2 regions of the Pseudomonas sp. TE3552 genome follow, and region 1 is predicted to be linked to the other one. Evidence: riboswitches for the same ligand, from Rfam matches in the RefSeq annotation. Region 1 holds a riboswitch; the other holds the start of a gene.
What was found. Region 1 has a riboswitch for cobalamin ahead of cobO (cob(I)yrinic acid a,c-diamide adenosyltransferase). Riboswitches for the same ligand answer to the same signal wherever they lie in the genome.

Region 1 (15,000 bases):
CTTTATATAGAAGCAGGAGTGGTACATGGCCGATACACGGCGTTGGTTCTGGCTCGGTGGGGTGGTCCTGCTTTGCGCGTTTGTTTACCTGTTGCACCCGATCCTGACGCCGTTCCTGGTGGCGCTGTTGCTGGCTTATCTGTTCGACCCGTTGGTGGATCGCCTGGAGAAGTTCGGTCTGTCACGGACCTGGGGCGTGGTGGCGGTGTTCGCGCTGTTTACCTTGATCTTCACGACCTTGCTGTTGGTGTTGGTGCCGATGCTCGCCAAGCAGCTGTTTCGCTTGTACGAACTGGCGCCGCAGATGCTCGATTGGTTGCAGCACACCGCATTGCCGTGGGCGCAATCGAAATTTGGGCTATCGGATAATTTCTGGAAATTCGACAAGCTCAAGGCGGCGATCAGCGAGCACATGGGCCAGACCTCTGACATTGTTGGCGTGGTGCTGAGTCAGGCGACCGCTTCCGGTCTTGCGTTGATCGGTTGGCTGGCCAATCTGGTGCTGATCCCGGTGGTGAGTTTTTATCTGCTGCGCGATTGGGACCTGATGATGGCCAAGGTCCGTAGCCTGCTGCCGCGTGATCGTGAAAAGCGTGTCATGTCCCTGGCGGGCGAGTGTCATGAAGTGCTCGGGGCGTTCGTGCGCGGGCAGTTGCTGGTGATGCTGGCGCTGGGCGTGATCTATGCCGCAGGCTTGATGATGGTCGGGCTGGAACTGGGGCTGTTGATCGGTCTGATCGCGGGGCTGGCGGCGATCGTGCCGTACATGGGATTCGTTATCGGGATTGGTGCGGCATTGATCGCCGGATTGTTCCAGTTCGGTGGCGATCTGTATCCCATGATCGGTATCGTCGCGGTGTTCATGGTTGGCCAGGCGCTGGAAGGCATGGTCCTGACACCGTTGCTGGTGGGCGACCGGATCGGCCTGCACCCGGTGGCGGTGATCTTCGCCATCCTGGCAGGCGGCGAGCTGTTCGGTTTTACCGGTGTGCTGCTGGCATTGCCGGTGGCGGCGGTGATCATGGTCCTGGTGCGCCACGTGCATGATTTGTATAAGGACTCGGATATCTACGGCGGTGCCGACAAACTTGAACCATAAGGTTTTTTGATCGTTCGTAGCGGGCATTCCGGTTTCATGCCAGGTTTGCCCGCCTCCCTGGTCCGGCTGTCACTTGCGTGCGCCAAAGAAACTGTCATAAAACCAGTGCATCAGGGGGCGCTCTCAATTAGTTTTCCCGCCGCGTTGTCGCCTTAAAGCGGGCCAGGCAAGGCGCAGGCCGCTGGGAATGGTTGTTCCCTTTCCAAGGCCTGCAACGCAGCCTGGCCCGCTTTAAGGCACAACCCGAAGGGCCGGGCCTGCTGTTGTGCAGGGCTGCGTTGCTCGAAGCTTATTTGGAATGACCAAACTACGCTTCTCGCGCCTTGCCCTGCACAACAGCAGACCCGGCGCGGCGGGAAAACTAATTGAGAGCGCCCCCTAACTAACGCAAACCTTTGATTTTGCTTGTGGTCTGTCGCATTGTGCGGTCAGCTTCACGGGTATAAACTTCGCAAACTTTACACAGAGGCCACTAACGGTTCCTTTGGAACTGTTCAGTCAGCATGAAACCGATTCAGCTGCCCCTAGGTGTGCGTCTGCGTGATGACGCTACCTTTATCAATTACTACCCAGGCGCCAATGCCGCTGCACTCGGCTATGTCGAGCGGCTATGCGAAGCCGATGCCGGCTGGACGGAAAGCCTGATTTACCTCTGGGGCAAGGACGGGGTAGGGCGCACGCATTTGTTGCAGGCGGCGTGTCTTCGCTTCGAGCAGTTGGGGGAGCCGGCGGTGTACCTGCCGTTGGCCGAATTGCTGGATCGCGGTATCGAAATCCTCGATAACCTCGAACAATACGAACTGGTCTGCCTGGATGATCTGCAGGCGGTTGCCGGCAAGGCGGATTGGGAAGAGGCGCTGTTCCATCTGTTCAATCGTCTGCGGGACAGCGGTCGGCGTCTGCTGATCGCCGCCTCGACGTCCCCGCGCGAACTGCCGGTGAAACTGGCGGACCTCAAGTCGCGCCTGACACTGGCCCTCATCTTCCAGATGCGTCCGCTCTCTGACGAAGACAAATTGCGTGCCTTGCAGTTGCGCGCATCCCGTCGTGGCCTGCACCTGACCGACGAAGTCGGGCATTTTATTTTGACCCGTGGCACCCGCAGCATGAGTGCACTTTTCGAGTTGCTTGAGCGCCTCGATCAGGCTTCCCTCCAAGCTCAGCGCAAGCTGACAATCCCGTTCCTGAAAGAAACCCTGGGTTGGTAAAAAATCTGCCAAGCCCAGGTTTTACGCGGGGTTCGGCATATTCCAGGCGTCAAAAAAGCCGCTTTCCTGCATGGGGGCAGGCTGCGTCAAGATTCAAAATGGGCTTAAGCGCTTAGATGTAAACGGGAAACCGATAAGTCACATAAAGATCGATTGAATTTGCAAATGAGGTTGATAGCGGGCATAGTCTCGGCTTCTTCAAACTATCAGCCACGGTCGTGCCCATGCTAAATCGCTTCGCACCCCTCGTGCCTCTCGCACTCGTCACCCTGTTGTTCGGTTGCGCTGCCCACTCTCCAGTGTCCCAGCAAGAGCAACAACAGCGGGCTACAAATTCAGTTACCGCGCAATCTTCCGTGCTTTTCCAGCAAGATCTTTACCAGGAAGAAGTGGCCACCAATAAAGAACTGGCAGACTTCGCCGGCGGCAAGTCGTACCAGCTTCCGGTTCTGGCCGACAGTATCCTCGAACGTGGCATGTCCCTGATCGGTACCCGTTACCGTTTCGGCGGCACCTCCGAGGCAGGCTTCGACTGCAGCGGCTTCATCGGTTATCTGTTCCGCGAAGAAGCCGGTATGGACTTGCCGCGCTCTACTCGCGAAATGATCAACGTGAATGCTCCGCTGGTCGCTCGCAATAATCTCAAGCCGGGTGACCTGCTGTTCTTCGCTACCAATGGTCGTCGCGGTCGTGTCAGTCACGCCGGGATCTACTTGGGCGACAACCAGTTCATCCACTCCAGCAGCCGCAAAAGCGGTGGTGTCCGGGTCGATAACCTGGGCGACAGCTACTGGAGCAAGACCTTCATCGAAGCCAAGCGCGCACTCGCGATGGCGCCGACTATGGTCACTGTACGCAAGTAAACGTACGACTTGTAAGGCGAAGTTAAAGTCTTACTTGAAGTTTGCCGCGTAGCCGCTAGAATCCTGATCTATTATTGATGGCAAACCGCCTGCGTTCTGCGCAGGCGGTTTTCTTTTCTGTCTTCGGGGCAGAAAAAAGCCGCAGCCAGATCAGGATGTTCTGTTTATGACGATGTCGGCCCGCCTCGCACTCATGTTCTTCGCAGCGCTGCTCAGCGCCTGTGCCAGCCGTACACCACCCCCGGCGCCGGTGGTTCGCGCGCCCATTGTTTTCGGTTCCTCCCAAGCCTTTTCCCCTGCGGCAGAAGACGTGCTGTTTCGCGCGCTTGGTCTGGTGGGAACGCCTTATCGCTGGGGCGGCAACACGCCGGATTCCGGGTTCGATTGCAGCGGCCTGATCGGTTATGTCTATCGCGATGTTGCCGGCATTTCCTTGCCGCGCTCCACACGCGAGATGATCGGCATGCAGGCCCCCAATGTCGGCAAGGAAGGCCTGCAAACCGGTGACCTGATTTTCTTCGCCACCAATGGTGGTTCCCAGGTCAGCCACGCCGGGATCTACGTCGGCGAAGGCCGCTTCGTTCATGCGCCGGCCACGGGCGGCACAGTCAAGCTGGACAGCTTGTCCAAAGCTTACTGGCAGAAAGCCTATCTGAGCGCCAAGCGCGTCTTGCAGCCTGAGCACTTGGCACATAATCCCTAGGGCCCCCCCTAACGGTAATGCTGTTCATTTAGGCGCGCTCTTGGATCGTGCGTCCCTTTGTGGCGAGCGAGCTTGCTCGCGCTGGGCTGCGTAGCGGCCCCAAAAGTCTGACAATCATCGCCAATTTTTGTGAGTGCTACGCACTCAAGCGGGAGCAAGCTCCCTCGCCACAGGTTTCTCTGATTCAAGACTCTCTTAAGTGAATAGCATTACCCGCTGACGGAGGTTGTCATGACCGCTCGCACACTCAATCTCGACGATTCTCTCTACCAATACCTGCTCGACGTTTCCCTGAGGGAAACGCCACTGCTCAAGCGTCTGCGTGACGAAACCCAGGCGCTGCCCATGGCTCGCTGGCAGGTGGCGCCGGAGCAGGGGCAATTCCTCGCGTTGCTGGTCAAGCTCATTGGCGCCAGGCGTTTGCTGGAAGTCGGCACCTTCACCGGTTACAGCGCCTTGTGCATGGCCGCTGCATTACCAGATGACGGTTCGCTGATCTGTTGCGACATCCCCGGCGATTACAACGCCACGGCGCGCCGTTACTGGCAGGAAGCAGGCCTGGCCGGGCGCATTGATTTGCATCTGGCGCCCGCGCTGGAAACTCTCGCCCAGCTAGAGCAGCAAGGGCAGGGCGAGAACTTTGATCTGATATTCGTTGATGCCGACAAGGCTAACTATCCGGCTTATCTGGAGCATGCGTTGCGTTTGTTGCGGGTCGGCGGTCTGGCGGTGTTCGATAACACGCTGTGGAGCGGGCGGGTGCTTGAGGCGAATCCTGAGAGTGAAGACACCCGAGCCATCCAGGCGCTCAATCGCGCCTTGAAGGATGACTCGCGGGTGGATCTGTCGCTGTTGCCGTTGGGTGATGGCCTCACCCTCTGTCGCAAGCGCTGATCCCCCGCTCCCACAGGAATGTGTGTTGCAGTTATTGGGCTGCGCAAACGCGCCAAATCTTGTTCCCCACATCATCCGCCACCAACAGGCCGCCCTGCTGATCGATCACTACGCCCACCGGCCGGCCCATGGCTTTTTCGTCGTCGGTGAGGAAGCCAGTGAGCACATCCACCGGCTGCCCGGTCGGTTTGCCGGCGCTGAATGGCACGAAAATCACTTTATAGCCACTGTGTGGTTTGCGGTTCCATGAGCCGTGTTGGCCGATGAAGGCGCCTTGGGTGAATGGCGCTGGCAACTTGCTGCCTTCGGCGAACGTCAGGCCCAGCGATGCGGTATGTGGCCCCACCGCGTAGTCTGGCGCGATCGCCTTGGCCACCCGTTCGGGATTTTGCGGCGTTACACGCACGTCGACGTGCTGGCCGTAGTAACTGTAAGGCCAGCCGTAGAACCCGCCATCCTTCACTGAAGTGATGTAGTCCGGCACCAGGTCGCTGCCGATTTCGTCACGCTCGTTGACCGCCGTCCACAGCGCGCCGCTCTGCGGTTCCCAGGCCAGGCCGTTTGGATTGCGAATCCCCGAGGCGAAGATCCGATGGCTGCCGGTGGCGCGATCCACTTCCCAGATCGCTGCGCGTCCTTCCTCCTGATCCATGCCGTTTTCACCGACGTTGCTGTTCGAGCCCACGGTGACGTACAGCTTGCTGCCGTCCTTGCTGGCGATGACATTTTTGGTCCAGTGGTGATTCAGTGTGCCGCCCGGCAAATCAACCACCTTGATCGGCTGTGACTTGATCGCCGTCTCGCCGTTTTCGTAGTGGAAAAGCAGCAGGCGGTCGGTGTCGGCGACGTACAGGTCCTTGCCGACCAGCGTCATGCCGAAGGGCGAGTTGAGGTTTTCCAGGAATACCGTGCGGGTTTCGGCAATGCCGTCGTGGTTCTGGTCCCGCAGCAGGGTGATGCGGTTCGGGCTGGGAACGCCGGCACCGGCGCGGCCCATCACTTTGCCCATGACCCAGCCGCGTATGCCTTTGCCGTCATCGGGTTTGGGCGGCGCATTGGTTTCGGCCACCAGTACATCACCGTTGGGTAGCACATAGAGCCAGCGCGGATGATCGAGGCCTTCGGCAAATGCCGCGACTTGAGTGCCTGGCGCGGCGATGGGTTTCGCGCCAGCAGGCCAGCCGATCGCCGGGGCAATGTTCACCGTCGGGATCAGGGTTTTATTCGGTTCTGGCAGCTTGGGCGAGGGGCCTGTGCCATCCGAGACTTGCAGGCTGGAGGTTTCACCACAAGCGGCGAGCCCTCCGGCGAGCGCGATGATGAAAACGAGTTGGGGTTTGCGCATTACTGATCTTCCCTATGAATGCATTGACGTAATCATAGAGAAGCGTAGACACCCGATGGTTCAACCGGTCAGCCGCGGGCTTCCTTGAACAGTACGGCGATCCCCGGATGGTAGTTGCCGGCTTCATTGTGCAACTTGCGGTAGGCGTAGGGAAAATACCAGGCCACGGCGCAGGTGTGTTCCTTTTGCAGGTCGTCGAGCATGTCCTGGAGTTCTTCCGGGGTGGCGCTGTGCTGGGCTTTTTGTGGGGCGACAAACAGGCAGCCGAGTTTCAGGTCGCTGGCGTAGCTGATGCGCTTCGCATCGCTGGTGATGTCCGCAAGTGCCTGGGTCAGGTTCAAGCTATTGACCCGCGGCCAGCGTTGGGTGGCCTGGAGGTACGCGCGCTCTTCGCTGGTGGCGATAAACAGATCGGCGCGGGCGTTGCGTTCGCCTTCTTCGGTCTGTTTGCGCGTCGGTGTTTGCTGCAGCGTGACCATTTCCGCCATCCAGGCCGCGGCGCAGAGCAGGCCGAGGTTGGCCTTTTCGTCGTACCAGTAAGGCGTATCGTTATCGCCGCGCACGGCGTTGTAGCGGTCGATACAGTCAAACCAGCGTTCCAGCACCGGTCGCAGGAATTCCAGCTTCGGATTGCTGATGATCATGCCTTGCATGTGGCTCACCCTTGTTATTGTGTTATGAGGTTGTGGCTCTTTGATATCACTGCTGACAGTGTGGCACAAGATTGGCGTCAGATAATTGATCGACGGCAGTTATTCGCCGGAAGGCGTCCCGTCTTTAATTGACGCTCCACCCCCAACCCTCTAACCTTCGCGGCTTGTTTCAGGTGCTCTGTGGCCTTGGTCGACAGAGTGAAACAGGGAAGCCGGTGAGTGGATTTCTTCCAGCGAAGAATGATCACGATCCCGGCGCTGCCCCCGCAACGGTAAATGAGTGAAGACTGCGCCTGATGCCACTGTGTCGATGAACGATGCGGGAAGGCGCGCAGTCGGGCCAAGTGCCGCTCATGAGCCCGGAGACCGGCCTGATCCATTCAGCGGCATCACGGTGGGCGATGCCAGGCTTCTTGCCGTCTATTCTTGTGCCTGCCCGCCGTTATCCAGCCTCAACGGAGAGCTCCCCTATGACTGATATCCCCGATCGTGACGAACGCCATCTGGCGCGCATGCTGCGCAAAAAAGCGGTGATCGACGAACGCATCGCCAACTCGCCGAATGAATGCGGTTTGCTGCTGGTGCTTTCCGGTAACGGCAAAGGCAAAAGCAGTTCGGCGTTTGGCATGCTTGCGCGGGCCATGGGCCACGGCATGCAGTGCGGCGTGGTGCAGTTCATCAAGGGGCGCAACAGCACTGGCGAGGAGCTGTTCTTCCGGCGCTTCCCGGAACAGGTGCGTTTTCATGTGATGGGCGAGGGCTTCACCTGGGAAACCCAGGATCGCCAGCGCGACATCGCCGCCGCCGAAGCCGCCTGGGCGGTGTCCCGCGAACTGCTGAGCGACCCGTCCATCGGTCTGGTGGTACTCGATGAGTTGAACATCGCCCTCAAGCACGGTTATCTCGACCTCGATCAGGTGCTCAGCGACTTGCAGGCCCGTCCGCCGATGCAGCACGTGGTGGTCACCGGTCGCGGCGCCAAACCGGAGATGATCGAACTGGCTGACACCGTCACCGAAATGGGCATGATCAAGCACGCCTTCCAGGCCGGGATCAAAGCGCAAAAAGGCGTCGAGTTGTGAGTCAACCACGTCAATGCCCGGCGGTATTGATTGCCGCGCCGGCCTCCGGTCAGGGCAAGACCACCGTCACCGCCGCGCTCGCCCGTTTGCATCGCAATCAGGGGCGCAAGGTTCGCGTGTTCAAATGCGGCCCGGACTTTCTCGATCCGATGATTCTCGAGCGCGCAAGCGGTGCACCGGTCTATCAACTGGACATGTGGATGGTCGGCGAGCAGGAAAGTCGTCGTCTATTGTGGGAAGCCGCTGGCGAAGCCGATCTGATCCTCATCGAAGGAGTCATGGGGCTGTTCGACGGTACGCCGTCCAGTGCTGATCTGGCGCGGCACTTCGGCGTGCCGGTGCTGGGCGTGATCGACGGCACTGCCATGGCGCAGACGTTTGGCGCATTGGCCCTGGGCCTTGCGCGCTATCAGCCGGATTTGCCGTTTGCCGGCGTGTTGGCCAACCGGGTCGGCACTTTGCGTCACGCGCAATTGCTCGAAGGCAGCCTGACTGAAGGCTTGCGCTGGTACGGCGCGCTGTCGCGAGAAACGGGAATCGAACTGCCGAGTCGGCATTTGGGCCTGGTTCAGGCCAGCGAGCTGAATGACCTCGATATGCGTCTCGATGCGGCAGCCGATTCATTGGCCAACAGTTGCGACGTAGCGCTGCCGCCGGCCGTGGAATTCGCCGCGCCTGAAATGATCGCGGCCGAACCGTTGCTGGCCGGTGTGCGGATTGCCGTGGCCCGCGACGAAGCCTTCGCGTTTACCTATGGCGCGAGCCTGGATCTGCTGCGGGCGATGGGCGCCGAATTGTCTTTCTTCTCGCCGATTCGCGATAGCGGGTTGCCGGAGGCAGACAGCCTTTATCTGCCGGGTGGTTACCCTGAATTGCACCACGTGGCGTTGGCGCAAAACACCTCGATGCTGACGGCGATCCGCGCTCACCATGCCGCGGGCAAACCGCTGTTGGCCGAATGTGGCGGCATGCTCTATCTGCTGGATTCGCTGACCGATGTCGAGGGCACTCGCGCCGAACTGGTCGGCTTGTTGAGCGGTGACGCGGTGATGCAGAAGCGTCTCGCTGCGTTGGCCCTGCAGGCGGTTGAATTGCCGGAAGGTTTGCTGCGGGGGCACACCTATCACCATTCGCTGACCAGCACCGAGCTTGAACCGATTGCTCGTGGGCTGAGCCCGAATGGTGGGCGAGGGGCGGAGGCGGTTTATCGTGAGGGGCGGATGACCGCTTCTTATGTGCATTTTTATTTTCCGTCTAACCCTCAAGCGATTGCTGCGCTATTTGTGCCTGATCGTGAGACCGCCATCGCGAGCAGGCCATGACCGACAACGCCTTTTCCGCAGTCGAACGCGCAGCCGTCTATCGAGCCATCGGCGAACGTCGCGACATGCGCCACTTCAGCGGTGGCACGGTCGAGCCTGCGTTATTGAGGCGTCTGCTCGAAGCCGCGCACCAGGCGCCGAGTGTCGGCCTGATGCAGCCCTGGCGTTTCATCCGCATCAGCGATCGGGCCCTGCGCGGTAAGATCCAGCAACTGGTGGAAGACGAACGTATCCGCACCGCCGAAGCCCTCGGCGAGCGCTCCGACGAATTCATGAAGCTCAAGGTCGAAGGCATCAACGACTGCGCCGAGGTGCTGGTCGCCGCGCTGATGGACGATCGTGAGCGGCATATCTTCGGCCGACGTACCTTGCCGGAAATGGACATGGCGTCGCTGTCTTGCGCCATCCAGAACCTTTGGCTGGCGTCCCGCGCCGAAGGCCTGGGCATGGGCTGGGTGTCGCTGTTTGAACCGCAAGCCCTGGCGGAGTTGTTAGGGCTGCCGGCCGGGGCCAAGCCTTTGGCTGTTCTTTGTCTGGGACCGGTCAAGGAATTCTATCCGGCGCCGATGCTGGTACTCGAAGGTTGGGCGCAGGCGCGTCCCCTTGGCGAATTGCTGTATGAAAATTATTGGGGAGTGAGTCAATGAGTGTGGCGTTGTTGAGTGTCGCCGCGGTCGCGCTGGATGCGCTGCTGGGTGAACCCAAACGCTGGCATCCGCTGGTGGCGTTCGGTCGTTTTGCCGATCGCATCGAGCAGCGTTTCAACTCCGGCGGCCGTGGCTGGCGCAGCCACGGGGTTACGGCTTGGGTGATGGCGGTCGTGCCGCTGACCTTGCTGGTCACCGCACTTTCCTGGGCGCCTTATGTCGGTTGGATTGTCGAGATTCTCGCGCTCTATTGTGCCCTCGGCATGCGCAGCCTCGGCGAGCACGTCGAGCCGGTGGCCAAGGCCCTGCGCGGTGATGATCTGATCGAGGCGCGGGCACGCGTCGGCTATCTGGTCAGCCGTCAGACCAGCGAACTGGACAAAACCGAAGTCGCCCGCGCCGCCACCGAGTCGGTGCTGGAGAACGGCAGCGATGCGGTGTTCGCCGCGCTGTTCTGGTTTGCCGTGGCCGGTGCACCCGGTGTGGTGCTTTATCGTCTGAGCAACACCCTGGATGCCATGTGGGGTTATCGCAACGAACGCTTCGAACGTTTCGGTTGGGCTGCAGCGAAGATCGACGACGTCCTCAACTACATTCCCGCACGACTGGTAGCGTTGACCTATGCGCTGCTGGGTAAAACCCGGTTGGCGCTGAAATGCTGGCGTACCCAGGGCCCGACCTGGGACAGCCCGAACGCCGGGCCGGTCATGGCGGCCGGTGCCGGTGCGCTGGGGGTCGAGTTGGGCGGGGCGGCGATCTATCACGGTGAATTGCATCAGCGTCCACAACTGGGCGAAGGCGTGCCGGCGGATGCCGATTCCATCGACCGTGGCTGGCAATTGGTCCAGCGCGGGGTATGGTTATGGCTGCTGATTCTTTGCGTGGGGGCTGAATTCTATGCTTGAACACGGTGGCCGGTTGCGTAAGGCGGCGCTTCAATATGGCATCGCCGAAGCCGATTGGCTCGACCTGTCCAGTGGCCTCGCGCCCTGGCCATTCCCGGTTCCGGACATTCCACTGCGAGCCTGGGCGCGTTTGCCGGAAACCGATGACGGTCTGGAGCAAGCGGCCTGTGATTATTACGGTGCGGCCCAAGTGTTGCCGGTGGCCGGGTCGCAAATGGCGATTCAGTTACTGCCGCGTTTGCGTCGCGCCGGCAAGGTCGGTGTGCTGTCGCCGAGTTACGCCGAGCACGCCGAAGCCTGGCGCCGTAACGGTTACATCGTGCGTGAAGTCCTGGAGTCGGAAGTCGATTTCTTTCTCGACAGCCTCGACGTGCTGGTGGTGGTCAACCCGAACAATCCCACGGGGCTGAGCCTTACCCCGGCTCGCCTGTTGGACTGGCATTCACGCTTGGCCCAGCGCGGTGGCTGGCTGGTGGTGGACGAGGCGTTCATGGACAACACACCGCATTTGAGTCTGGCGCCGTTCGCCAATCAGACCGGCTTGATCGTGTTGCGCTCCTTCGGCAAGTTTTTCGGCCTGGCCGGAGTGCGGCTGGGGTTTGTGCTGGCCGAGCGCAAGTTGCTCAAACTGCTGGCCGAACAGGTCGGGCCCTGGGCGGTCAGTGGGCCGACCCGAGTCCTGGGCCAGGCTTGCCTGACGGATACGGATGGGCACACCCGGCAGCGCATTCGCACTGACGAGGCTGGCGAGCGTCTGGCGTTGCTACTCGAGCAGTACGGTTTCAAACCTCAGGGCGGCTGCGCCTTGTTTCAGTGGCTGATCACCGAGTGCGCTGAAGCACTGCATGAGTTCATGGCCCGGCGCGGCATTCTGTTGCGATTGTTCACCCACAACAGCAGCCTGCGATTTGGCTTGCCAGCAGATGAAGCGGATTGGCAGCGTCTCGCGCAAGCGCTTGAAGCCTACGTCAAGGAAGCGCAATGACCGGATTGATGGAGCAGGGCGCCACGTTGATGGTGCAAGGCACAACGTCCGACGCTGGTAAAAGCACACTGGTGACGGCGCTGTGTCGCTGGGTCAGGCGTCAGGGCGTGAGCGTCGTGCCGTTCAAGCCACAGAACATGGCCCTCAACAGTGCAGTGACCGCCGACGGTGGCGAGATCGGTCGCGCTCAAGCGGTGCAGGCCCAGGCCGCCAACCTTGAACCGCACACCGACATGAATCCGGTGCTGCTCAAACCCAACAGCGATACCGGCGCCCAAGTGATCATTCATGGTCGCGCCGTTACTACGATGAACGCGGTCGCTTATCACGACTACAAGGCCATCGCCATGCAAGCGGTGCTGGCCTCCCATAAGCGTTTGAGCGCGGCGTATCCAGTGGTGATGGTCGAAGGTGCGGGCTCGCCGGCAGAGATCAACCTGCGCGCCGGCGACATCGCCAACATGGGGTTTGCCGAGGCGGTGGACTGCCCGGTGGTGCTGATCGCCGACATCAATCGCGGCGGGGTTTTCGCCCATCTGGTAGGCACCCTGGAACTGCTATCGCCTAGCGAACAGGCACGGGTCAAAGGCTTCATCATCAACCGTTTTCGCGGTGACATCGCCTTGCTGCAACCAGGCCTCGACTGGCTGGAGGAGCGCACTGGCAAACCGGTGATCGGCGTTTTGCCTTACGTGATGGATCTGCATCTTGAGGCCGAGGACGGCATCGATCAGCGTCAGACCGACAAGGCCGATCAAGTATTGAAAGTGGTGGTGCCGGTACTGCCGCGCATTAGCAACCACACCGATTTCGATCCGCTGCGCCTGCATCCGCAAGTGGACCTGCAATTCATAGGCCCCGGTCAGGCGATTCCGCCGGCTGACCTGATGATTCTTCCCGGCTCGAAAAGCGTGCGCGGCGACCTTGCGTATCTGCGGGCCAACGGTTGGGATAAGGCCATCTCGCGGCACTTGCGCTATGGCGGAAATGTGCTGGGGATCTGCGGCGGTTTGCAAATGCTCGGCGAGCAGGTGCATGACCCGTTGGGCCTCGAAGGCGCGCCGGGTTCCAGTGCCGGTTTGGGTTTGCTGGCATTCGAAACGCAGCTCGAACAAGAGAAGCAGTTGCGTAATGTACGTGGGCGTCTGGCGCTGGAAGATGCGCAGGTCAGTGGCTATGAAATCCATGCCGGCGTGACCACCGGGCCGGCGCTGGAAAGCGCCGCCGTGCAGCTGGACGATGGTCGCCGCGATGGTGCGCAAAGTGCCGATGGGCAGATTTTCGGCACGTATTTGCATGGCTTGTTCGAGTCGCCGGCAGCGTGCAGTGCGCTGCTGCGCTGGGCGGGTTTGCAGGATGTGCAGGAGGTGGATTATCACGCCTTGCGCGAGCGCGATATCGAGCGGTTGGCGGATCTGGTGGAGAAGCATCTGGATACCTCGTTGCTGCGTGAACTCTGTGGGATTTGAGGTGGCTGCACTGGCCCGCCCCGACACCGCACATTTTAAGGAATGAACATGCTGCAACTGATCCTCGGCGGCGCCCGTTCAGGCAAAAGCCGCCTGGCTGAAAAACTCGCCTCCGACAGCGGTCTGGCCGTGACGTATATCGCCACCAGCCAACCCCTGGACGGTGAAATGAACGAACGGGTGGCCCATCACCGCGCCCGTCGTCCGGCCGAGTGGGCGTTGATCGAAGAACCACTGGAACTCGCCCGGGTGCTGCGCGAAAACGCCAGTGCCAACCGTTGCTTGCTGGTGGATTGCCTGACGCTGTGGCTGACCAATCTGCTGATGCTCGACGATGCCGAGCGCCTTTCGGCCGAACGCGAGGCCCTGCTGGACTGCCTGGCGTCGTTGCCGGGTGAAATCATTTTTGTCAGCAACGAGACCGGAATGGGTGTCGTGCCGCTGGGCGAATTGACTCGCCGCTATGTCGATGAAGCCGGTTGGCTGCATCAAGCCTTGGCCGAGCGCTGCCAACGTGTCGTCCTGACCGTCGCCGGCCTGCCCCTGACTTTGAAAGGAACTGCGTTATGACTCACTCCTGGTGGCTGAACCCGTGCAAGCCCATCGATGCTCAAGCGGTCGAACAGGCGCAGGCGCGTCAACAGCAGCTGACCAAACCGGCTGGATCTCTCGGCCGGCTCGAAGCAGTAGCGGTGCAACTGGCCGGGTTGCAGGGGCAGGTCAAGCCGACGCTCGATCAGCTGTGGATCGCGATTTTTGCCGGCGACCATGGCGTGGTCGCCGAAGGGGTGTCGGCATTTCCGCAGGAAGTCACCGGGCAGATGCTGCACAACTTCGTCAGCGGCGGTGCGGCAATCAGCGTGTTGGCGCGGCAGTTGGGGGCTTCCCTTGAAGTGGTCGACCTCGGCACCGTGACGCCGTCGTTGAACCTGCCGGGTGTGCGTCACCTGAACATCGGCCCGGGCACGGCGAATTTCGTCCTGGGACCAGCGATGACTCAGGCTCAGGGCGAACTCGCCTTGCAGGCCGGCCGCGACAGTGCGCAGCGTGCTATTGCGGCAGGTGCGCAGTTGTTCATCGGTGGCGAAATGGGCATCGGCAACACCACGGCGGCCAGCGCGTTGGCCTGTGCCTTGCTCGATTGCCCGGTGGTGCATCTGGCCGGGCCGGGCACCGGGTTGAACGCAGCGGGTGTCAGCCATAAAGCCCAGGTCATCGAACGCGCCCTGGCGTTGCATGGCGCTCAACGTGGCGATGCGCTGCAGACCTTGTTCAACCTCGGCGGTTTTGAAATCGCTGCGCTGGTCGGCGCGTACCTGGCTTGTGCTCAGGAAGGCGTCGCGGTGTTGGTCGACGGGTTTATTTGCAGTGTCACTGCGCTGGTGGCCGTGCGTTTGAATCCGGCTTGCCGTGAGTGGTTGCTGTTTGGTCATCGTGGCGCCGAGCCGGGTCATCGTCATGTACTCGAAACCCTCAACGCCGAACCGTTGCTGGACCTCGGTCTGCGGTTGGGCGAGGGCAGCGGTGCGGCGTTGGCCGTGCCGTTGCTGCGCCTGGCTTGTGATCTTCACGGGCAGATGGCGACCTTCGCCGAAGCCGCGGTGGCGGATCGCCCGGCATGACCTTGCACCTGGACCTGTTGCGCCATGGCGAAACCGAACTCGGCGGCGGTTTGCGCGGCAGCCTCGACGATGCGCTGACCGGCAAGGGCTGGGAGCAGATGCGCGCTGCAGTGGTCGAGCAGGGACCTTGGGATCGTTTGGTCAGCTCGCCGTTGCAGCGTTGTGCACGCTTTGCGCAAGAGCTTGGGGCGCAACTGGATTTG
Region 2 (15,000 bases), 1.9 Mb from region 1:
TACGGCGGGCGCGACCGGCAGATTCCATTGTTGGAGCTGATCGACCACGCGCAAGCCAGGCGACTGCTGGCCTTGAGAACCACTCAGGATTACGACGTGGATTTTAAAAGACTCTCGGCCAAGGGCAGGCCCACGTCGTATCGCTACCCGTTCAGCTTGCAAACCCTGATGCACTGAGCCGGTTCAGATACCCGCCAGGTACACCACCAGTTTGACGATGCCAAACAGCGTCAACGCGAACACTGCCGTGAACAGAATCCCCAAAATCACGAAATGACTCGGCTTGCCTTGGGTGAAATCCCGGGCCCGGTTCTTCCCGCTCTGCACCCCGAACGCCGCCGCCATGACGCTGTGCAGCATCTGCCAGAAGGTCGGTGGCTTGTTGTTGTCGACTGGATCGTCCATATATCCCCCGTCACGAATGTGTATAAGGCAAGCATAGACAACAGACTCGAACTCTGTGGGAGCCTTTGTGGCGAGGGAGCTTGCTCCCGCTGGGTCGCGAAGCGGCCCCAAAAAATGGGACTGCTACGCAGTCCAACGGGAGCAAGCTCCCTCGCCACAAAGCCACGCTCCCACAGGGGATGGGGGTTAGTTGTCGTAACCCAGGTTAGGCGCCAGCCAACGCTCGGTCACGCTCAACTCCTGACCTTTGCGCGAGGTGTAACTCTGCACCTGATCCTTGTCGATCTTGCCCACGGCGAAATACTGCGCCTGCGGGTGCGCGAAGTACCAGCCGCTGACCGCTGCCGCCGGGAACATGGCGTAGTGCTCGGTGAGGAACACGCCGCTGCGGCCGGCCTTGAGTTCTTCCGCTTCCGGGTCAAGCAGCTTGAACAGCGTGGCTTTCTCGGTGTGATCCGGGCACGCCGGGTAGCCAGGAGCAGGGCGGATGCCGGTGTATTGCTCCTTGATCAGCGCCTCGTTGTCCAGCGTCTCGTCCTTGGCGTAACCCCAGTAGTCTTTACGCACTTGCTGGTGCAGCCACTCGGCGCACGCCTCGGCCAAACGGTCGGCCAGGGCCTTGACCATGATCGAGTTGTAGTCGTCGCCCGCATCCTGATAGGCCTTGGCCACTTCTTCGGCGCCGATCCCGGCGGTGGTGATGAAGCCACCCACGTAGTCGGTCACGCCGCTGTCTTTGGGCGCAACGAAGTCGGCGAGGGAGAAGTTCGGCTTGCCGTCGGTCTTGATGATCTGCTGGCGCAAGTGATGCAGCTTGGCCAATGGCTTGCCGTCATCACCGTAGACTTCGATGTCATCGTCGCGCACCTGGTTGGCCGGCCAGAAACCGAACACCGCACGGGCGCTGATGAGTTTTTCGTCAATCAGTTTGGTGAGCATTTCCCGGGCATCGGCGTATAGCGCGGTGGCCGCTTCACCGACCACTTCGTCCTGGAGGATGCGCGGGAACTTGCCGGCCAGGTCCCAGGAGATAAAGAACGGCGTCCAGTCGATGTATTCGGCCAGAACCTTGAGGTCGATGTTGTCCAGCACCTTGGCGCCAGTGAACGTCGGTTTGACAGGTTCATAGCTGCCCCAGTCGAACTGCGGCTTCTTGGCGATGGCTGCCGGGTAGCTCAGGCGTTCGGTGCGGGCGCTGCGGTTGGCGGTGCGCTCGCGGACTTCGATGTACTCCTCGCGGGTTTTTTCGACGAAACCGGCTTTCAGTTCCTTGGACAACAGTTGGGTCGCCACGCCCACGGCGCGGGAGGCGTCGGTGACATACACCACTGCGTCGTTGCTGTACTTGGGTTCGATCTTCACGGCGGTGTGCGCCTTGGACGTGGTCGCACCACCGATCATCAATGGCAGATGGAAGTCCTGACGCTGCATCTCGCGGGCCACGTGCACCATTTCGTCCAGCGAAGGCGTGATCAGGCCGGACAGGCCGATGATGTCGCATTTCTGCTCTTTGGCAACTTGCAGGATCTTCTCCGCCGGCACCATCACGCCGAGGTCGACGATGTCGTAGCCATTGCAACCCAGCACCACGCCGACGATGTTCTTGCCGATGTCGTGCACGTCGCCCTTGACCGTGGCCATGAGGATCTTGCCCTTGGCTTGCGGCTTGTCACCTTTTTCCAGTTCGATGAACGGAATCAAGTGAGCCACGGCCTGCTTCATCACGCGGGCGGACTTCACCACTTGTGGCAGGAACATTTTGCCGGCGCCGAACAAGTCGCCGACGATGTTCATGCCGGCCATCAACGGGCCTTCGATCACTTCGATCGGGCGCGAGAAGGACAGGCGCGATTCTTCGGTGTCCTCGACGATGTGGGTGGTGATGCCCTTGACCAGCGCATGCTCCAGACGCTTGTTGACGTCCCAGTTGCGCCACTCTTCGGTCTCGGCTTCCTTGACGCTGCCGTCGCCCTTGTACTTGTCGGCGATGGCGAGGAGGGCATCGGTGCCTTCCGGGGTGCGGTTGAGGATCACGTCTTCAACAGCGTCGCGCAGCTCCACCGGGATTTGGTCGTAGATCTCCAGTTGGCCGGCGTTGACGATGCCCATGGTCAGGCCGTTGCGGATCGCATACAGCAGGAACACCGAGTGAATCGCCTCGCGCACCGGGTTGTTGCCACGGAACGAGAACGACACGTTGGACACGCCGCCGGAGGTCAGGGCGTACGGCAGTTCGTCGCGGATGTAGGCGCAGGCGTTGATGAAGTCCACAGCGTAGTTGTTGTGTTCTTCGATGCCGGTGGCCACGGCGAAGATGTTCGGGTCGAAGATGATGTCTTCCGGCGGGAAGCCGACGTCGTTGACCAGAATGTCGTAGGAGCGTTTGCAGATTTCTTTCTTGCGCGCTTCGGTGTCGGCCTGGCCGGCTTCGTCGAAGGCCATCACTACCACCGCGGCGCCGTAGCGCTTGCACAGCTTGGCGTGATGAATGAACTGCTCGACGCCTTCTTTCATGCTGATCGAGTTGACAATGCCCTTGCCCTGGATGCATTTGAGGCCGGCTTCGATCACTTCCCACTTGGAGGAGTCGATCATGATCGGGACGCGGGAGATGTCCGGTTCACCGGCAATCAGATTGAGGAAGGTCACCATGGCCTTCTTCGAATCGAGCATCCCTTCGTCCATGTTGATGTCGATCACCTGGGCGCCGGCTTCAACCTGCTGCAGCGCGACTTCCAGGGCTTCGGTGTAGTTGTCTTCACGGATCAGGCGGGCGAATTTGGCGGAGCCGGTGATGTTGGTCCGCTCGCCGACGTTGACGAACAACGAGCTGCGATCGATGGTGAACGGTTCCAGGCCCGACAGGCGGCAGGCCTTGGGAATATCCGGAATTTCACGCGGGGCATAACCGGCCACGGCGTTGGCGATGGCTTCGATGTGCCCCGGCGTGGTGCCGCAGCAACCGCCGACAATGTTGAGGAAGCCGCTTTGGGCGAATTCTTCGATGACCTTGGCGGTTTCTGCCGGCAGCTCGTCGTACTCGCCGAATTCGTTCGGCAGACCGGCGTTCGGGTGCGCGGAAACGTGGGTGTTGGCCTTGTTCGACAGTTCTTCCAGGTACGGACGCAACTCGCTGGCCCCGAGGGCGCAGTTCAGGCCGACGGAGATCGGCTTGGCGTGGGCCACGGAGTTCCAGAACGCTTCGGTGGTCTGGCCCGACAGTGTGCGGCCGGAGGCATCGGTGATGGTGCCGGAGATCATGATCGGCAACTCGACGCCCAGTTCTTCGAACACGCCTTGCACGGCGAAGATCGCCGCTTTGGCGTTGAGGGTATCGAAGATGGTTTCGATCAGGATCAGGTCGGCACCGCCTTCGATCAGGCCTTTGGTGGCTTCGGTGTAGTTCTCCACCAGCTCATCGAAGGTCACGTTGCGGTAGCCAGGGTTGTTCACGTCCGGCGACAGCGAGCAGGTGCGGCTGGTCGGGCCGAGTACGCCAGCGACGAAACGCGGCTTGTCCGGGTTCTCGAGAGTTTTCGCATCGGCAATCTTGCGGGCCAGGCGAGCGCCTTCTACGTTCAATTCGTAGGCGAGTTCTTCCATGCCGTAATCGGCCATGGAAATCCGGGTGGCGTTGAAGGTGTTGGTTTCCAGAATGTCGGCGCCGGCGTCCAGATAGGCCTTCTCGATGCCGCCAATCACGTCAGGACGTGTCAGCACCAACAAGTCGTTGTTGCCTTTGACATCGCTCGGCCAGTCGGCGAAGCGTTTGCCACGGTAATCCTGCTCCTCGAGCTTGTAGCTCTGGATCATCGTACCCATGCCGCCATCGAGAATCAGGATGCGCTCTTTGAGGGCGTGCTTGAGAGCTTGAAGGCGAACGCTGCGATCGGACATTTGGACTACTCGGTAAGGCCATGACGAAGGGCCGGGATAATAACAAACCTGTGCGCTTTTGGAGCATGTGCCGGTTTTGCATGAATATCGTTCATGTTGGTGCGCGGGCCAGACCGGTAGAATCGCGACGTTTTCTCATGATCAGGACCAGGGACATGTCGTATCGCGTCGTCACCAGCTTGTTGATGCTGTTTTTAAGCGGGGGCGCCGCTGCGCAAGGTCCGGATATTTCCTACACCCGGGACATCCAACCGATCTTCACCGAAAAGTGCGTGGCCTGCCATGCCTGCTACGACTCCGCCTGTCAGCTCAATCTGGGCAGTGGCGAAGGGGCGGCCCGAGGTGCAACCAAGGCGCCTGTTTATGATGGCGAACGCAGGCAGGCCGCAGCGCCGACCCGGCTGTTCTATGACGCCTTCGGCAAGCGTGCCTGGCAGCAAAAGGGCTTTTATTCGGTACTCGACGCCCAGGGCAGCCAGGCGGCATTGATGGCGCGAATGCTTGAACTGGGCCACAAAACGCCGTTGCAACCCAATGCCAAACTACCGGAAGAGATCGTCCTGGGCCTGAACCGGGAAAACATGTGCGCCATGCCGGCGGAGTTCAACGGTTATGCCAGTTCTCACCCGAAAGAAGGCATGCCGCTGGCGGTCACCGGCCTGACCGATCAGCAATACCAGACGTTGCAACGCTGGCTGGCCTCTGGCGCGCCGATCGATGAGCAGGGCCTGGTGCCCAGTGCGAAGGAAGCCTTGCAGGTGGTGCAGTGGGAAAACCTGCTGAACGCGCCGGGCGCACGCGAAAGCCTGGTGGGGCGATGGTTGTTCGAACACTGGTTTTTGGCGCATCTGTATTTCAAGGATGGCGAGCCGGGGCATTTCTTTCAGTGGGTACGTTCGCGCACGCCGACGGGGCAGCCCATTGACTTGATCAACACCCGCCGACCGAATGACGACCCGGGCACTCAGGTTTATTACCGTCTGTGGCCGGTGCAGGGCGTGATCGTGCACAAGACCCACATCACCTATCCGCTGAGCGCGGCGAAGATGGCGCGGATCAAAAGCCTGTTTTACAACGGCAACTGGCAGGTCAACGCATTACCGGGTTATGGGCCGGAGCGACGGGCCAATCCGTTCACGACCTTTGAGGCAATCCCGGCCCAGGCGCGTTACCAGTTCATGCTCGATAACGCCGAATACTTCGTGCGCACCTTTATTCGCGGTCCGGTCTGCCGTGGTCAGATCGCTACCGATGTGATTCGCGACAATTTCTGGGCGCTGTTCCAGGCTCCGGAGCATGACCTGTACATCACCGACCCGAAATATCGCGGCCAGGCTACGCCGTTGCTGGCGATGCCGGGGCAGAACGATGACGTCGGCAGTGTCCTGAGCCTGTGGCGCGACTACCGCAACAAACGCAATGAATATGAAGCCTTGCGCCGGGACAGCTACGCCGATCTGCCGCCACCGAGCTGGTCGACCCTGTGGGCCGGCAATGACAACGCTCTGTTGAGCATCTTCCGGCATTTCGACGGCGCCTCGGTGAATAAGGGGCTGATCGGTGACGTCCCGCAAACCATTTGGTTGTTCGATTACCCGCTGCTCGAGCGAACGTATTATCAGTTGGCGGTTAACTTCGACGTATTCGGCAACGTGTCCCATCAGGCCCAGACCCGACTGTACTTCGACCTGATCCGCAATGGTGCCGAGCAGAACTTCCTGCGCCTGATGCCTGCCGACTCGCGGGACGGCTTTCTCGACGATTGGTACCAGAACAGTGGCAAGTTCAAGATGTGGCTGGATTACGAGGACATCGACAACGACAAACCAACGGCGCTGACGCTGGACGAAAAGGACCCGAAACGCGATTTCGCACTGCAGTTGCTGGCCCGGTACGGCGAACTCAATGCCAAGCCTGACCCGATCAACCGCTGCGACGGCGCTTACTGCTCACGGCCGAACATTGATCTGGATTTGCAGAATGCCGAGCAGGCCCTGAGCCGCCTGACTTCGCGCCCGGCTGCCGGTTTGAAAGTCATCGATCAGTTGCCGGAAGCCACGATGTTGCGCATCGAGAGCCAAAGCGGCAAGCGCGAGGTCTACAGCCTGCTGCGCAACCGGGCCCACAGCAACGTGGCGTTCCTGCTCGGTGAATCGCTGCGTTATCAGCCGGGGCTCGATACGTTGACGATCTATCCGGGTGTTATGAGCAGCTACCCGAACTTCATGTTCAACATCCCGGCCGGGCAGGTGCCGGCCTTCGTCGACGAGATGGAAAACGCCAAAGACGCCGCCAGCTTCGAGAAAATCGTCGAACGCTGGGGCATTCGCCGCAGTCATCCGCAGTTCTGGCAGTATTTCCATGATTTGAGTCGGTATATCCACGACACCGACCCGGTGGAAGAGGGCGTGCTGGACATGAACCGCTACGAGAATCTTTGATGGCTGCTTTCCTGACAAAAATACTAGGACTTTGTCCGGCGCGATGATTGGCGTAAACTGCGTCCAAGCCTGCGAGGAGTTTCCATGACCGCTATTACCATTACCGACGCCGCCCACGATTACCTGGCCGATCTGCTGTCCAAGCAGAACACCCCGGGTATCGGTATCCGCGTCTTTATCACCCAGCCTGGCACCCAGTACGCCGAAACCTGCATTGCCTACTGCAAGCCGGGCGAAGAAAAACCCGAAGACACCGCGCTGGGGCTCAAAAGCTTCACCGCGTACATCGATCACTTCAGCGAAGCCTTCCTGGACGATGCAGTCGTCGACTACGCCACCGACCGCATGGGCGGCCAACTGACCATCAAGGCGCCAAACGCCAAAGTACCGATGGTCAACGCCGACAGCCCGGTCAACGAGCGCATCAACTACTACCTGCAAACCGAGATCAACCCGGGGCTGGCCAGCCACGGCGGTCAGGTCAGCCTGATCGATGTGGTCGAAGACGGTATCGCCGTGCTGAAGTTCGGCGGCGGTTGCCAGGGCTGCGGCCAGGCAGACGTCACCCTGAAGGAAGGCATCGAGCGCACCTTGCTTGAACGCATTCCCGAGCTCAAGGGTGTTCGTGACGTGACCGACCACACGCAGAAAGAAAACGCCTACTACTAAGGTGTTCGCTGCGACATAAAAAACGGTGCCCGTGAGCACCGTTTTTTTATGGGAGATCGGTAACCTGTGGCGAGGGGGCTTGCCCCCGTTGGGTCGCGAAGCGGCCCTCTGCATTTTTCAGATACACCGAGTTGTCTGGTTTACGACTGCTGCGCAGCCGAACGGGGGCAAGCCCCTCGCCACAGGGAGTGGTTGGCTCAAGGGCGATACAAATGCGCATGCCCCGCGCGATACAGCGACGACTCACTGAAGTGATCGCTGCCCAGCACCCGACCCACCAGAATCAGCGCCGTTCGGCGAAATCCCTTGGCTTTGACCTTTTCGGCAATGTCCTCAAGCGTCCCCACCACCCAATCCTGATCCGGCCACGTTGCCCGGTGAATCACGGCAATCGGGCAGTCGGCACCGTAGTGCGGTAGAAGTTCGGCGAGGATTTTCTCCAGATGATTGACCCCCAAGTGGATGGCCATGGTCGCGCCGTGCTGCGCCAGGCTACCGAGTTCTTCCCCGGCCGGCATCGCGGTCTTGTCGGCGTAGCGGGTCAGAATCACGCTCTGTGACACGTCCGGCAAGGTCAGTTCGGCACCCAGAAGGGCCGCGCAGGCGGCGGTGGCGGTGACGCCGGGAATAATTTCGAAAGGGATGTCGAGTTCACGCAGGTAGCGAATCTGCTCGCCAATCGCGCCGTACAGGCTTGGGTCGCCGGAATGCACCCGGGCCACGTCCTGGCCGTTGGCGTGGGCGGTCTTGATCAGTTCGATGATCTGTTCCAGGTGCAATTCGGCGCTGTTGACCACCTGTTCGGCCCGGTGGCCTTCCAGCACGGCGGCAGGGACCAGGGAGCCGGCATAGATAATGACCGGGCAGCTACGAATCAGCCGTTGGCCTTTGACGGTGATCAGTTCCGGGTCGCCGGGGCCGGCGCCAATGAAGTAGACGGTCATCGTCGATTCCTGTCAGAAAAAGGGCTTGGGCACGCTGCAGATGAAGAATGCTCATGATCGAAGGCGGGGATTATCGGGATTTTACGCAGCGCTGGCCAATGCCAGGGTGGCCTGGGCGTATTTTTGTCGAGGAATCAGCAACTTTGCCGGAGCCTGGGCCAATTGTTCGGCCAGGGCCAGTGCGGCACTTTCCGCCACGCCGTAACAGCCGGTGCGTTCGAACGCGATGTCCGAGTGGTGGCTAAGTTGCGGTTCATAACCGGCCAATTGTTCGCTGCTGAAATACATCAACGGCAATGCCAGCTGTTCGGCCAGTTCGATCAGGGCGGGTTCTTCGCGCTTCAGGTCGATACTGGCCAGGGCCTTGATCTCACGAAGCTCGATTTGATGGGCCTGTAACGCCTGATCGAGCAGCGCCCGTAGCGTACTGACCGGGCAGCCGCGCTGGCAGCCCAGGCCGACCACCAGGGTCGGCGCTGCGCTGACGTCAGTCATGCGCGGTATTGACCATCGCTTTTGCGGCGGAACAACCAGGCGCTGATCAGGCCCAGGGCCAGCCAGAACGCCACGTTGGTCAGCTGCGAAGCGATTTTGAATTGCGCTTCCAGGGCTTGCGGCGCCAGCATCGAATGGACTTCCGGTTGTGGTGCGCCAATCACATGCGGCACGGCCAGGATCGCCACGCCGAGAGCTTTCATCAGCCAGTGACGGCTGAACACGATCAGCGCGATGCCGACGGCCGTGGACGCGGCAGTGCCGATCCACCAGATTTGCCGTTGCGCCAGATCAGCCGCGGCAGTGCCCGGCAGCTCCGGCGGCAGGCCGAGGGTCGGTGCCAGCACGAACGTCGCATAACCGGCCAGGCCCCAGAGCAGGCCCTGAGAGGTCTTGGTCGGTGCACGCAGGGTGTAGAGACCGGCGAGCATCAAGGCGAAACCGACTGCCACCACCAGGTTGCCGCCGGTAGTGGACAGCACGCGCTGCCAGCCGTCTTCCGGTTCCCAGGCTTCGGCATCATGGGTGTGAGCGACAGCGCCTGCAGCGTGTTCGTGGATTTCAACAGCGGCCGGCTCGGATTTTTCGTAGGTTTCGGCCTGCAAAATCAGCGGGGCGACCCAAAAGCTTTGCAGCAGGGTCAATAGCAGAGCGGCCAGCAGCCCGGTGAACCCTGCGGTTTGCGCAATACGCTTGATCATCTCAGCAGGTCTCAATGGCACGGAAAGGCGGAGCTGTGACGGGTATCGTGCGCGGCGTTGTGCACCGCTTCAATGTGAGAGAAACCGGCGAAATACACCAGGCTAGCGCCAAGGATCGACGCACAAAAAGCGGCGGTCAGGCGTTGGCTCAGGGTTGAAGTGGTGCTGATCGTGCTCTTTTTATCGGTGTTGCTGCCGGTGCTGCTGATGATCGACATGGCGCTTCCCTCTGGTCTGTCAGCGGGTGAATAGAGCGCATGAAAACCTCCACAGGCCAAGGGCTCGCAGAGATTTCGAACAGCGCCCGCCCACCGCGGGTTTGTTATTCAGTGAACGTAAGAGTCACTTTGTGTTGCGGGCCGGTCTCCGGGCTCGCGAGGGGCAGGGCTTGCGCCGAAACCTGCAAGCATCACCTTCCCATGCCGTATGACCGGCACAGTGGATCTGACGCTTCACTCGCTTACCGTTGCGGGGGCAGCACCGGACTGACATGGCTTTAGAGTAAAGCACATGATTCACCGGTTTCCCGTTTCACCCTGTGAAGGGCACCCGTAACAAGGTGTGTAGGAGAGCATGGGCGAGGGCGGGGAGTCAATTGGCATGGGTTCTCAACTGACACCAAATACCTGTGGCGAGGGAGCTTGCTCCCGCTCGGCTGCGAAGCAGTCGTAAAACCATGCACTGCATATCTACAGGCAGACCGCATGTATCTGATTGCGACCGCTTCGCGCTCGAACGGGGGCAAGCTCCCTCGCCACAGGCAACCCCCCTCCAAGTGATCGCATTCTCCTATAGGACATTGACCCGCCCCCACACGATGCGTAGCCTTGCGCTTTCGAGGTTCTTCGGCGTCTGTCGAAGCTAAGAAGGGAACGCGGTCGATGCCGCGGCTGCCCCCGCAACTGTGAACGGTGATGTTCGCTGCCACGCCACTGCAAACCCTGTGCAACGGGTTCGCGGGAAGGCGCAGCGAATGCCAGGCTGACCCGCCCGGCACACCGTCAGCCAGGAGACCTGCCTCGACACAGATTCTCACTTTCAACCGGGCGGGGTGATCCGGTGGCGAACTCTTCAGGCACGCGCGCCCGCGTTGCCGGTCGTCGTCCCGTATGCCCGCCACCTTGCCAAAGGGCATCCGATGAAAACACTGGCCAAACTCCCCGTCACCATCGTTACCGGCTTCCTCGGCTCGGGCAAAACCACCTTGCTGCGCCACATGCTCGACAACGCCCAGGGCCGCCGCATCGCGGTGATCGTCAACGAGTTCGGCGAGCTGGGCATCGACGGCGAGATCCTCAAGCAATGCTCGATCGGTTGCACCGAAGAAGAAGCCAGCGGTCGCGTCTATGAATTGGCCAACGGCTGCCTGTGCTGCACCGTTCAGGAAGAATTCTTCCCGGTGATGCGCGAACTGGTGGCCCGTCGCGGCGACCTCGACCACATCCTCATCGAAACCTCGGGCCTGGCCCTGCCAAAGCCTTTGGTTCAAGCCTTCCAATGGCCAGAAATCCGTAGCGCCTGCACGGTTGACGCGGTGATCACCGTGGTCGATAGCCCGGCCGTCGCCGCCGGCACTTTCGCTGCGTTCCCCGATCAAGTGGATGCCCAGCGCAAACTCGACCCGAACCTGGACCACGAATCGCCGCTGCACGAGCTGTTCGCCGATCAACTGGCCAGTGCCGACCTGGTGATTCTCAACAAGGCTGACCTGATCAGCGCCGCAGACCTGGCCCGCGTGCGCCTGGAAGTCGCCGAAGAGCTGCCACCAGCGGTGAAAGTCATCGAGGCCAGCAGCGGTCGTCTGCCACTGGACGTGCTGATCGGCCTCGGTGCCGGTTCCGAAGAACACATCGACAGCCGCCACAGCCATCATGATCATCACCATGAAGGTGAAGACGATCACGATCATGACCATGACGCGTTCGACTCGATCTCCATCGAGCTGCCACAAGCCGACGAAAGCCTGCTGATGGACGCGCTGACGCAACTGGTGGTCCAGCACGGCATCCTGCGGGTCAAAGGTTTCGCGGCGGTACCGAACAAGCCGATGCGCCTGCTGATCCAGGGCGTGGGCACGCGGTTCGACAAGCACTTCGACCGTCAGTGGGGCGCCGAAGAGGCACGCAGCACCCGTCTGGTGTTGATCGGTCAGGCGCTGGACGCCGTTCAACTCGAAGCGCAATTGCGCGCTGCGCTCAGCGTTTAACCCATGCACCTGCTCAGGACCCAGCCCGGCGGTTTCGTGTCGGATGACAACATTGCCGACCTTGGACAAACCCCCGCCGAGCTGGTGATCCTGTGCAGCGGCGATTCCAGCCTGGCGTTGCTCGCCGAAGCGGCGCAGCAGTTGCCCGACGATTACCCGAGCGTGCGTCTGGCCAACCCGATGCAGGTGCAGAATCATGCCTCGGTGGATCTCTACGTCGACGAAGTGCTGCGCCACGCCAAGGTGATTCTGATCTCGCTGCACGGCGGCATCGCCTATTGGCGTTACGGCATTGAGCGTCTGGTGGAATTGTCCCAGCGCGGCGTACAGCTGATTCTGGTGCCGGGGGACGATCGCCCGGACCCGGAACTCAGTGACCTGAGCACCGTAACCGCGCAAGACCGCGATCGGCTCTGGCACTTCCTGCGTCAGGGCGGCATGGCCAACGCGCTCGACCTGTTTCGCTGCCTCGCCAGTCGCTGGCTGGGCCGCGATTACCCGTGGTCCGAGCCGCAAACCCTGCCACGCACGGCGATCTACCACCCGCAAAAAAGCCCCGCTGAGTTGAGCGATTGGCAAGCCGACTGGCAAGCTGATCAGCCGGTGGCGGCGGTGCTGTTTTACCGCTCGCATTTGCAGGCGGCGAACACCGGTTTCATCGATATTTTCTGCCAGCGTTTGCAGGCGGCGGGGTTGAACCCATTGCCGATTGCGCTGGCCAGTTTGAAAGAGCCCGGCTGCCTGACGGTGGTTGAGGACTTGCTGGATGAAGTCGAGGCAGGGGTGATTCTCAACACCACCGGTTTCGCCCAATCCAGCCCCGAAGCACCGCACCTGCGACCGTTTCGCCGCAATATTCCGGTGATCCAGGCGATCTGCGCCCAGGACAATGAACCCGGTTGGCGCGCCAGCGAACAAGGCCTCGGCCCCCGCGACCTGGCGATGCACATCGCACTGCCGGAGCTGGACGGGCGAATCATCAGTCGGCCGATCAGTTTCAAGGACCTGGCCTGGCGCAGCGAGCGCAGCCAGTCCGACGTGGTCTGCTACCGGCCGCAACCTGAGCGCATGGATTTTGTCGCCGAATTGGCGCGGCGCTGGATCGATCTGGCGCGAGTGCCCAATGGCGAAAAACGCATCGCTTTGATCCTCGCTAACTACCCGACGCGCGATGGGCGTATCGGCAATGGCGTCGGCCTCGACACACCGGCGGCGGCGCTGAATATCCTGCGGGCATTGCAGGCTGAAGGTTATCCATTGCCGGCTGAACTGCCGGACAGCGGCACCGCGCTGATCCAGCAGTTGCTCGGCGGCGTCAGCAATGACCTGGAGACCATCGATCAGCGCCCCTGCCAGCAAAGCCTTGCGCTGGACGACTACTACCTGATGTTCAACGCGCTGCCCGAGGCCAATCGCCAAGCGGTGCTGGAACGTTGGGGCTCGCCCGAAAACGATCCAATGTTCCGTGGCGGGCGAATGATGATCGCCGGTCTGCGCTTCGGCCTGACCTTCGTCGGCATTCAACCGGCGCGGGGTTATCAGGTTGACCCGAGCGCGGTCTATCACGACCCGGACCTGGTGCCGCCCCACGGCTATCTCGCTTTCTACTTCTGGTTGCGCAACACCTACGGTACTCACGGGGTGATTCACGTCGGCAAGCACGGCAACCTCGAATGGCTGCCGGGCAAGGGTGTCGGGCTGTCCGAGAGCTGCTGGCCGGACGCGCTGCTCGGGCCGCTGCCGAACATCTATCCGTTCATCGTCAATGACCCGGGCGAGGGCGCCCAGGCCAAGCGTCGTACGCAGGCAGTGATCATCGACCACTTGATGCCGCCACTGACCCGCGCCGAAACCTACGGCCCGCTACGCAATCTCGAATTGTTGGCTGACGAATATTACGAAGCGCAATTGCTCGATCCACGCCGCGCCCGAGAGTTGCAGCGTGACATTCTGCAATTGGTGCGCGACACGCACATCGACCGCGAACTGCAACTGGACGATAAGCTCGACAGTGACGCCGACGCGGCGATCTGGTTGCCACGTCTGGACACGTACCTGTGCGACTTGAAGGAATCACAGATCCGCGATGGCCTGCACGTGTTTGGCGAATCGCCGACCGGGCGATTGCGCATCGACACCTTGTTGGCCTTGCTGCGGATTCCGCGCGGCGATGGTCGTGGGGCGCAATCGAGTTTGTTGCGGGCGCTGGCCAAGGCGTTCGCACTGGGTTTCGATCCGCTGGATTGCGTGTTGGCCGAGCCCTGGAACGGTCCTCGTCCGCAGGCATTGCAGTCGATCAGTGATGAGCTGTGGCGCACGGCGGGGGATACCCGCGAGCGTCTGGAGCTGTTCGCCGCGCAGCTGATCGAGCAGGCTTTGAATGCCGAGGTCGAGCTACAAGCCATCCCCGGACCCTGTGGGAGCGAGCCCCTGTGGCGAGGGAGCTTGCTCCCGTTGGGTCGCGAAGCGGCCCCAAAAGATGGGACTGCTGCGCAGTCCAGCGGGAGCAAGCTCCCTCGCCACAAAGGCCCACAGGAGGGTGATTGGTCGGAAGTGAACGCCATCATCGACAGCCTGCGCGAAGTCGTTGCGCCACGTCTGGACGCCTGCGGCCCGGCTGAAATGCGCGGCCTGCTGGACGCCCTCGGCGGTCGATTCGTCCCCGCCGGCCCGAGCGGCGCACCCAGTCGCGGGCGGCTGGACGTGTTGCCCACCGGGCGCAATTTCTATTCTGTGGATGTGCGCAACCTGCCGACCACCACCGCGTGGCGCATCGGTTTTCAGTCCGCGAACCTGATTCTTGAGCGGCACTTGCAGGATCACGGCGATCACCTGCGTCAGCTCGGCCTGTCGGTCTGGGGCACCGCGACCATGCGCACCGGCGGCGACGACATTGCCCAGGCGATGGCGTTGATGGGCGTGCGGCCGGTATGGGCGACGGGCAGTCAGCGGGTCGACGATTTCGAGATTTTGCCGTTGAGCCTGCTGGACCGGCCGCGGGTGGACGTGACCTTGCGCGTCTCCGGATTCTTCCGCGATGCCTTTGCCAACCTGATCCGGCTGTTCGACGCCGCCGTGCAAGCGGTCGCCGCGCTGGATGAGCCGGACGATCTCAACCCGTTGGCAGCCAAGGTCCGTGCTGAGCGCACAGCGCTGCTGGCATCCGGTTTCGATGAAGACGCGGCTCGGCGGCAGGCCGGCTGGCGCATCTTCGGGGCCAAACCGGGGGCTTATGGTGCGGG

Region 2: linked by a shared signal. The riboswitch ahead of ACZ9BB_RS06960 (CbtB domain-containing protein) and the one ahead of cobO (cob(I)yrinic acid a,c-diamide adenosyltransferase) in region 1 are both predicted to bind cobalamin.

The regions. Positions count from the first base shown of each region.
Region 1 is NZ_JBWBQJ010000001.1:3,501,993-3,516,992, reverse strand. It holds gene ACZ9BB_RS15755 (AI-2E family transporter) at 26-1,099, shown strand; gene hda (DnaA regulatory inactivator Hda) at 1,603-2,307, shown strand; gene ACZ9BB_RS15745 (C40 family peptidase) at 2,532-3,170, shown strand; gene ACZ9BB_RS15740 (C40 family peptidase) at 3,337-3,873, shown strand; gene ACZ9BB_RS15735 (O-methyltransferase) at 4,105-4,767, shown strand; gene ACZ9BB_RS15730 (PQQ-dependent sugar dehydrogenase) at 4,799-6,112, opposite strand; gene ACZ9BB_RS15725 (hypothetical protein) at 6,181-6,765, opposite strand; cobalamin riboswitch at 6,920-7,154, shown strand; gene cobO (cob(I)yrinic acid a,c-diamide adenosyltransferase) at 7,236-7,847, shown strand; gene ACZ9BB_RS15715 (cobyrinate a,c-diamide synthase) at 7,844-9,169, shown strand; gene bluB (5,6-dimethylbenzimidazole synthase) at 9,166-9,816, shown strand; gene cbiB (adenosylcobinamide-phosphate synthase CbiB) at 9,813-10,721, shown strand; gene cobD (threonine-phosphate decarboxylase CobD) at 10,714-11,706, shown strand; gene ACZ9BB_RS15695 (cobyric acid synthase) at 11,715-13,175, shown strand; gene cobU (bifunctional adenosylcobinamide kinase/adenosylcobinamide-phosphate guanylyltransferase) at 13,224-13,745, shown strand; gene cobT (nicotinate-nucleotide--dimethylbenzimidazole phosphoribosyltransferase) at 13,742-14,797, shown strand; gene cobC (alpha-ribazole phosphatase family protein) at 14,794-15,000, shown strand, end outside.
Region 2 is NZ_JBWBQJ010000001.1:1,555,795-1,570,794, forward strand. It holds gene ACZ9BB_RS06920 (ABC transporter substrate-binding protein) at 1-177, shown strand, start outside; gene ACZ9BB_RS06925 (DUF2970 domain-containing protein) at 184-405, opposite strand; gene metH (methionine synthase) at 592-4,302, opposite strand; gene ACZ9BB_RS06935 (fatty acid cis/trans isomerase) at 4,458-6,743, shown strand; gene nfuA (Fe-S biogenesis protein NfuA) at 6,828-7,412, shown strand; gene cobM (precorrin-4 C(11)-methyltransferase) at 7,610-8,356, opposite strand; gene ACZ9BB_RS06950 (cobalamin biosynthesis protein) at 8,438-8,851, opposite strand; gene ACZ9BB_RS06955 (CbtA family protein) at 8,848-9,552, opposite strand; gene ACZ9BB_RS06960 (CbtB domain-containing protein) at 9,564-9,770, opposite strand; cobalamin riboswitch at 9,893-10,120, opposite strand; cobalamin riboswitch at 10,374-10,588, shown strand; gene cobW (cobalamin biosynthesis protein CobW) at 10,691-11,758, shown strand; gene cobN (cobaltochelatase subunit CobN) at 11,762-15,000, shown strand, end outside.